2 regions of the Mycobacteroides saopaulense genome follow, and region 2 is predicted to be linked to the other one. Evidence: riboswitches for the same ligand, from Rfam matches in the RefSeq annotation. Region 2 holds a riboswitch; the other holds the start of a gene.
The links. A riboswitch is a leader RNA that binds a small molecule or an ion and turns the genes downstream of it on or off. The one in region 2 is predicted to bind cobalamin.

Region 1 (4,413 bases), 730 kb from region 2:
ACCTCTGAGATCCAGGCCGCGGTGAAGGAGCGCAAGGGCTCGGTGCAGTCACCCAAGCACGTGATCATCGCCGAGTCACTGCCGTTGACCGCACTGGGCAAGCCGGACAAAAAGGCCCTGCGGCAGAAGTACGCCACGGTCTAGCCCTTTGCCGCCAGCAGGCCGCGGGCGCTGGTGTGGATGAACCGACGCAGCCACGGCGCGGGCTCGCCCTTGTCGGGCAGATGGCGGCGCACGGCTGCGTAGGGCATGTCGATCAACGCGAACATGACCTTGTCGAGGGATTCGGGTGCCGTCGTTCCGTACCGTCTTTTCGCGAACTCGCGCAGCGCCTTTCGCACCCGCGAATTCAGTGAGGTGAGCTCAGTGGCAAGGGTGTCGGGCCAGTGTGCGACCAAATCGGCTTTCTCGTACTGCAGTAGCAGCAACGCTTCGTTGCGGTTCGTTGCTGTCCAATCAAAGGCATGGTCGATCGCCGCGGCGAGGGCGTCGTCGGAATCGGGCAGAGCCAGTGCCGCGAGTATGCCGTCCTGATAGCGCGCGATGGAACGCAGCCAAAGCCGGGCCATCAGCTCGTCGCGGCTCGCGAATCGGTGATAGATCGAGCCCGAGGGGGCGCCGAGGGCTCGCCCGATCGCGGTGGCGGTGGCGGCCGAAGGTCCGCGCAAGGCCACCAGGCTCAGCGCCGCGTCCAGGATGTCGTCGGGGCTGTACTGCGGTTTACGCCCCATGGCGCCGCACCATGCTCGTGCCCTGCGCGACCGCGACCAGCTTGGTGTTTCCGCCGTGATCCTCGATGGAGATCTCGCAGCGTCCGAGGGCCTTGGTGCGCCCGGCACTGACCAGGCAGGCGTCGGCGAGCAGCCGGGAGCCGTCGCGGGCCGGAGCCACGTACTCGATGGTGTATCCGCTCGTCACGATGTCCGCGCCCAACCCCAGGCCGCAGGCGTAGGTGATGGCGTTGTCGGCGAGATAGCTCAGAACCCCGCCGTGGACGAGTCCGCTCTGCTGACGGAGTTCGTCGCGGATGTCGAGGGCGATCTGGATTCCGGACGGGTCGACCCGCGTGATCGACGCTCCCAGCAGGCGGCTGAATGGTTGCGCATCGAGAACCTGTTGTGCCTGTTCAAGGGTGATCATATTATTAGAGAATAGTCGCTAATAACTGGATGGGCGAGCGTGCATATGATGTAAGGCGCAGCTGGTCTGCTGGTGGTGACCCAGGTTCGTCCGAGGCCGTTACCAGCATCGAGTGGCGGACCCTACGGGGATCGTCGCGAGAGGGAACCCGGTGAGAATCCGGGACTGTCCCGCAGCGGTATGCAGGAACGATCGCCGTCTTATGCACTGGGGTATGCACTCGGTCAATCGCCGAGGAAGCCTGGGAAGCGACGGCCCGTAGGAAAACCTGAGCCCGGGTAATGCCTGCAAGTCCGAAGACCTGCCAGTTGTGTCGGATGCGCCGCATCCGGCGGATCATCGCCTCGCGGAATGGGCGTATGGCCGAATCGGTTATAGCCAGCACAGCGTGTGCTGGCTATTCGGGCTCGGCTTGCTTGTCCTGGGCGGTGGCCACCACGCCGTAGACAGAGGACAGCATGACCACTCAACCATTGAAGGCAACCACGCTCGGTTCGGCGCGCATCGGCCCGCGTCGTGAGCTCAAACGGGCTACCGAAAGCTACTGGGCCGGGCGCACCAGCCGTGAGGAACTGGAGAAGGTCGCCGCCGGGCTTCGGCGCGACAACTGGACCGCGTTGGCCGCAGCTGGGCTGGATTCCGTTCCCGTGAACACGTTTTCCTACTACGACCAGGTGTTGGACACCGCGGTGCTTTTGGGGGCGTTGCCGCCCCGCGTCGCGGGCATTGCAGATGACCTCGATCGCTACTTTGCTGCCGCGCGCGGCAATGACGACGCCACACCGCTGGAAATGACCAAATGGTTCGACACCAACTACCACTATCTGGTGCCGGAGATCGGGCCGGACACACAGTTCACGCTCAACCCGGCGAAGCTGTTCGGTGAGCTGAAAGAGGCTCAGGCACTAGATGTTCCGGCACGACCGGTGGTCGTCGGACCTATCACCTTTCTTGCGTTGAGCAAGTCGGTGGATGGTGCCGGCGCACCCGTCGAGCGACTCGACGAAGTGGTATCACTATACGAGCAGCTGCTGGTGCAGCTGGCGGAGGCAGGCGTCGGATGGGTTCAGATCGACGAGCCCGTGCTGGTCACCGACATCCTGCCGAATGGCCCGGAGCTGGCCGAGCGCGTGTACGGCCGTTTGGGCACGGTTGCCGATCGTCCCCAGATCTTGGTGGCTACCTATTTCGGTGATCTGGGTGCGGCCCTGCCCGCGCTGGCGCGCACTCCGATCGAGGCGATCGCGGTGGACCTGGTCTACGGGTCTGCCTCGAACGTGGCCTCGGTGCCTGAGCTGTCCGGAAAGACCGTGGTGGCAGGTGTTGTGGATGGGCGAAACATCTGGCGTACCAACCTCGAGTCGGCACTGGGCACCCTCGGGACCCTGCTGGGTAGTGCGGGTTCGGTGGCAGTGTCCACCTCCTGCTCGACGCTGCATGTGCCCTACTCGCTGGAACCGGAGACCGAACTCGACGATCAGCTGCGCAGCTGGCTGGCCTTTGCCGACGAAAAGGTCAAGGAAGTCGTGGTGCTGGCACGGGCGCTGAGTGAGGGCCGTGACGCCGTCGCAGCCGAGTTCGCGGCGTCGAACGCCGCCGTCGAATCTCGTAAGACCGACCCACGTCTGAACAACGGCCAGATTCGGGCCCGATTGGATTCCATTCTGGCCTCTGGTGTTTCACGCGGTGATGCCGCCGATCGCCGGCGTAGCCAGGATGAGCGGCTGAAGCTGCCGAAATTGCCGACCACGACCATCGGGTCGTTCCCGCAGACCGTCGAGATCCGTAAGGCTCGTCAGGCGCTGACCAAGGGTGAGATCGACGATGCCGAATACGTGCGCCGGATGCGTGCCGAGGTGGCCGATGTCATTGCGCTGCAGGAGAAGTTGGGATTGGACGTGCTGGTGCACGGTGAGCCCGAGCGCAATGACATGGTGCAGTACTTCGCCGAACAACTCGACGGATTCTTCGCTACCCAGAACGGTTGGGTGCAGTCCTACGGCAGCCGGTGCGTGCGTCCGCCGATCCTGTACGGCGATGTGGCACGGCAGAACTCGATGACCGTCGAGTGGGCCACCTATGCGCAGTCGCTGACCCCCAAGTACGTCAAGGGCATGCTGACCGGCCCGGTGACCATTCTGGCGTGGTCATTCGTGCGTGACGATCAACCATTGGCAGACACCGCCAACCAGATCGCGCTGGCGATCCGGGACGAGACGGTGGATCTGCAGAACGCCGGCATCGCGATCATCCAGGTGGACGAGCCCGCGCTGCGCGAGCTGCTGCCACTGCGTTCGGTCGACAAGCCTGCGTACTTGGACTGGGCGGTCGGTGCGTTCCGGCTCTCCACGTCGGGGGTGTCCGATGCGACGCAGATCCACACACACCTGTGCTATTCGGAGTTCGGCGAAGTGATCGGTGCGATTGCCGATCTGGATGCCGATGTCACGTCCATCGAGGCGGCCCGCTCGCATATGGAGGTGCTCGATGACCTCAACGCGATCGGCTTCTCCAACAGCGTCGGTCCGGGGGTGTACGACATCCACTCGCCACGGGTGCCGTCGGCAGCGGAGATGGCAAGCTCGCTGCGGGAGGCACTGCAGGCGGTTCCGGCGCAGCGTCTCTGGGTGAACCCCGACTGCGGCCTGAAGACCCGGAAGGTTGACGAGGTGACCGCCTCGCTGGCCAACCTGGTTGCCGCCGCGACCGAAGTTCGTGCGGGCGCATAGGTCAGGATTGTTGACGGGCAGTCTCAGTATGTGGGGGACTGCCCGTCAACGAAATTGATTGGTGTATAAACCATTAGCTATCCAGTTCTTTGCCAAATCGGAGGTACCTGGTGTCGATGAATACCGTTGCGTTGGAGTTGGTGCCTCCCAACGTCGATGGCGGCCACGAGCGAGCATCGGAAGAGCTGCAAAAGCTGTTGCGGTTCTCGGCCGAGTTCGGGATCGAGGGCCGTATCGAGCACGTCATGATCCCCTCGATGATCGCCGAGGACGGCGACCGGCCGCTGGAGATGAAGCCCAAGCTGGATGTCGTCGACTATTGGTCGATCATCCGATCGGAGCTGCCCACGATGCGGGGACTGTGCACGCAGGTCACCTCGTTCTCGGATGAGACATCGCTGCGGGGCCGGCTGACCGATCTCACCGGTGCCGGAATGGACGGCGTGATTTTCGTGGGTGTGCCGCGCACCATGAGTGACGGTGACGGCGCCGGTATCCCGCCGACCGACGCGTTGTCGAAGTTCGATGACATCGTCGAGAACCG
Region 2 (4,413 bases):
CTCCATGGACAAACTCCCGACCGGCTCGACGGTCTCGGTGCGTACCGCCGCCCAGAAGATGATCTCGGTGAGCGACAACATGGGCACCGACATGCTGATCAACCGCCTCGGACGGCACGCAATCGAAAAGGCCCTCGCCGACGGCGGCCATCATGACCCAGCGTCGATGACGCCCTTCCCCACCATGCATGAGCTGTTCAACATCGGCTGGGGCATACCCGATGTCCGCCAGCAATGGAAGGACGCCACCACACCGGCGCAGCGCGAGCAGATGCTGGCCGAGGCAGATACCCACGACTACAAGCTGGACCCCGACCGGACCACCACGCCCGCCTCGAAGTACGGCATCGAGTGGTACGGCAGCGCCGAGGACATCTGCCGGGTACACGCGGCCTTGCAGAAGGTCGCCGTCGGACCGGCTGCCCCCGTCCGCGACATTCTGTCCGCGGAACCCGGTATCGATCTGCACAGCGAAAACTGGCGCTACATCGGCGCCAAGGGCGGCAATCTGCCCGGCGATCTGACATTCAGCTGGTACGCCGAAGACCACAACCGCCAGCCGTATGTCGTGAGCTTCCAGTTGAATTGGGACCGCGCGTTCGGCCCGGGCGCCGCGGGCTGGGTTATCGGCCTGGCCAAGGGCGTCTTCAAGAAACTGGGATGAGCGCCAGCGCGAAGACCATCAACTCGGGATGAGCGCCAGCGCGAAGACCATCAACTCGGGATGAGCGCTAGCCGTTGATGGCCGCCTCGGCATTGACCGGCTTGCGCCCGATCACCGTGGCGAACCCGATCCCGATGGTCAGCCACATGATGGCCTGCGTGGTGAACGAGTACAGCCGGAACAGATACAGGTCGTGTGCCGGGAACCCCGGGTAGACGATCTTCCCGTCCGCGTCGATCAGCGGCTGGGGTGCCTCGACGAACCCTGGCGTGACCGCCATGACGAGCCCGACCAACACTACGAACACCGCGGCGGCCACGAGTGTGGCCGTCCAGGTGTCTGTTCGCTCGGTGAGCTTCCGGCCCACCCATAGCGCCACCGCCAACGCAACGGCGGCGACCACGATCATCAGCACGAAGTACCCGGTGCGTTCCTTGATGGTGCCGTCGGCACTTGCCGCCGGCGGATTGGCCGGGAACTTCAGGAACGGCACGACGTACAGCACCAGGAACAGGCCGCCGGCGACCGAAAGCGCCAGTGCGCGCGGACTGAGATTTCCCACCCGTCCGATCGCCACCACGTAGGCCACCGCGAACAGTGCGCCCATCGCTATTCCGAAGCCGATGACACCAAGGGCCAGCCCGGCGTTGGCCTGTGCGAAACGGCTGAACAATTCCGCGCCCTCGTGATGGGCATGAATACCTGCCGCCTCGTCGAGTGCGACCTGTGCCTCACCCCTGCCTTCTTCGTAGGAGATGGCCCTGTTGATGACGGGCTCGACGAATATCCACCCGAAGATGAAAGACAGCAGCCCACCCAGTGCGCCGAAGCCCAAGCCGCGCAGGATTATTGACTTTTCCATGAGATTCGCTAGTCCCGGCTGCTCAGTGGCAGGGGAAACCCAGCAGGTGGCGCGCGTCATGCACGAACTCGTGAACGTGCATATCGCTGCCGAAGATCGACACCGCACCCTGATCGATGCCGATGAAGTAGTAGGCAAGCAGCCCGAAGAGAGTGGTCACGCTCAACCACAGCGCAGCCTGGGGAATCGATACCGCAACCGGATGGCTGGCGGACGTCGTGTGTGCCATGGTGCTCCTTTACGGGATTCCGCGTCCCGATCTGTTCTTGTCGACAGCGGGGTCTGACTCTCACAGTGGCGCGACCGTCCTGGAATCACACCAGGTTCCCGTCTTGTCGAAGGACGAGCTGAGTTTAGTCGATGCGGCTGGGCTGCGCGTTCGAGTGATAGTTTTGGCCTCGCATTGGTTTCTCCGAGGGCGCCTGGGAGCGCTTGCGGAGATCGCAAGAGGGAATCCGGTGTGAATCCGGAACTGCCCCGCAGCGGTAAGTGGAAACGACAGCGGCACGATAAGCACTGGGCTCGCCCGGGAAGCAGCCGCCAGTAGGTGAGGCCCGACCAGGGCCTCCTGTCCACGAGTCCGAAGACCTGCCAACGCGGCCGCACCACCCGGTGCGGTCTTCGCCGGCGCCGAGGGACCAGCTGGTGGACCACGCGTGCGTGTCAGGCGTATCCACATCCCGTGCCGCCGATCCGACGACGCAGGAATGTCGATGCCCGCAGCACAGCACGGAAGGTCCGTGGTCCTCGCCACCCTTGGGGGCCTGGCTGCGCTGGCCCTCCTAGCGGTGACCGCACTCGCCTTCGGCACCGCCGACGTGCCCTGGCGCGACTGCCTGCATTTCCTCTGGGTGGGAGCAACCGGCGGAACGGTGCCGGCCACCGAAGCCGCCGACTACCGGATCGTTGTCGAGTCCAGACTGCCGCGGGTGATCCTGGCGATCCTCGTCGGCGCAGGGCTCAGTGTGGTGGGTGTGGTCGTCCAGGCGATGGTCCGCAATGCGCTGGCCGACCCGTACGTTCTCGGGATCTCATCGGGAGCCTCCGTCGGTGCGACCGCCGTGGTGGTCTACGGCGTGCTCGGCACCCTCGGCACCTACGCACTGTCGCTGTCCGCATCGCTCGGCGCCCTGGCCGCGACGGCCCTCGTCTACCAAATCGCGCGTACCCCGCAGGGTTTGGTGCCGCTGCGACTGGTGCTGGTAGGCACCGCGGTGGGATATGGCTTGTCGGCCGTGACAACGGTGTTGGTGTTCTTGGCGCCCAACGGCGAGGCAGCGCGCAGCGTCATGTTCTGGCTCCTCGGCAGCCTCGGCGCATCGTCCTGGGACAAGGTGCCGGTGGCGCTCGCCGCGACAGTGATCGGAATCGTCTGCGTCGCGGGGCTGGCGCGCCAGCTCAATGCCCTGGCCATGGGTGACGAGGTGAGCGCGTCGCTGGGCCTGCACGCCGGACGGTTCCGGTTGGCACTGTTCGTGCTGTCGGCCGCCATGACCGGATGCTTTGTATCCATCTGCGGAGCAATCGGATTCGTGGGCTTGGTCATTCCGCACGCGGCACGACTGCTGGTCGGCGCGGACCATCGCCGGGTGTTGATCGTGGCTCCGGTGTTGGGAGCGTGCTTCCTGGTGGCAGCCGATCTGATCGCACGGACCGCGATTCCGCCGCAGGAGCTTCCGCTCGGCGCGATCACCGCGGCGGTCGGGGTGCCCGTGTTCGTCGGACTGATGCGTCGCCGCGCGATGTCGGCGGGAGCCGTCGGCTGATGGACATCACCTACCGAGGCGTATCGGTCGATATCGCAGGCACACGGATTGTCTCCGATATCGATCTGGAGATCGCGGCCGGTGGTTTCGTCGGTATCGTCGGGCCCAATGGCAGCGGCAAATCGACGACCCTGCGTTGTCTGTACCGCGCCCTCACTCCTGCCACCGGCGATGTCGCGGTCGACGGTGTGTCTGTTCGGGCAATCAGCATGCGGGAGAACGCCCGTCGGGTGGCCGCACTGACCCAGGACATGTCGCTGGATTTCGATTTCACCGCCGCCGAGGTGATCGCCACCGGCCGGTTGCCGCATGGCACATCCCTGCGCGGCACCTCCGATCTGGACAGGCAGATCTGCGCGCGGGCCACCGAAACCGCGGACGTGACGGCACTCGTCGGGCGCAGGTTCAGTTCACTGTCGGGTGGCGAGCGCCAGCGAGTTCTCATCGCCCGTGCCCTTGCGCAGCAGCCGCGGGTCCTGGTGCTCGACGAGCCGACCAACCACCTGGACGTACGCCACCAGTACTCGATACTCAGTTCAGCTCGGACACTGGGGATTACGGTCATCGCAGCCCTACACGACCTCAATCTCGCAGCACAATACTGCGACACGATCCACGTCATGACCGACGGTCGGGTGGTGCTGTCCGGATCACCGCATGAGGTCATCACCACCGAGTCCATCGGGCGGTGGTTCGGCATCGGCTGCCATGTCATCGCGCATCCACGCACCGGCGTCCCGCAGGTCATCTTCGACGCTCATCCCGAAAGGCAGGAAAAGGAATGAAGACACTCACCGGTGTGATGATCGCGCTGTCGGTGCTCTCGGCGAGCTGCGCGACGATCGAGGCGCAGAGCCCGGGATCCCAGCGGGTGTCCGTGGAAAATTGTGTTGCACCTCTTGATGTTCCGGTGCCGGTGACCCGGGCCGTCAGTAACGACACCGGAGTCACCGAGCTCTTGTTCGCCTTGGGTCTGCAAGACCGGATGGCCGGCTACTTCATCGACCCTGGGCAGGATCGGGACGTCACGACCTCTCCATGGAAGGCGCAATTCGAGTCGACCACCAACTTGGGTCAGGGATTCACCCGCGAAGCCGTGCAGGCCGCTCGCCCCGATCTTG

Region 1: another riboswitch for cobalamin. It lies ahead of metE (5-methyltetrahydropteroyltriglutamate--homocysteine S-methyltransferase); the one in region 2 lies ahead of MYCSP_RS02355 (FecCD family ABC transporter permease).

What each region holds. Positions count from the first base shown of each region.
Region 1 is NZ_CP010271.1:4,389,653-4,394,065, reverse strand. Features, by position in the region: gene fadD8 (fatty-acid--CoA ligase FadD8) at 1-144, shown strand, start outside; gene MYCSP_RS21825 (TetR/AcrR family transcriptional regulator) at 141-731, opposite strand; gene MYCSP_RS21820 (PaaI family thioesterase) at 721-1,140, opposite strand; cobalamin riboswitch at 1,237-1,463, shown strand; gene metE (5-methyltetrahydropteroyltriglutamate--homocysteine S-methyltransferase) at 1,599-3,869, shown strand; gene MYCSP_RS21810 (mycobacterial-type methylenetetrahydrofolate reductase) at 3,980-4,413, shown strand, end outside.
Region 2 is NZ_CP010271.1:467,290-471,702, reverse strand. Features, by position in the region: gene MYCSP_RS02370 (serine hydrolase) at 1-664, shown strand, start outside; gene MYCSP_RS02365 (CbtA family protein) at 732-1,526, opposite strand; gene MYCSP_RS02360 (CbtB domain-containing protein) at 1,549-1,755, opposite strand; cobalamin riboswitch at 1,914-2,136, shown strand; gene MYCSP_RS02355 (FecCD family ABC transporter permease) at 2,234-3,292, shown strand; gene MYCSP_RS02350 (ABC transporter ATP-binding protein) at 3,292-4,077, shown strand; gene MYCSP_RS02345 (ABC transporter substrate-binding protein) at 4,074-4,413, shown strand, end outside.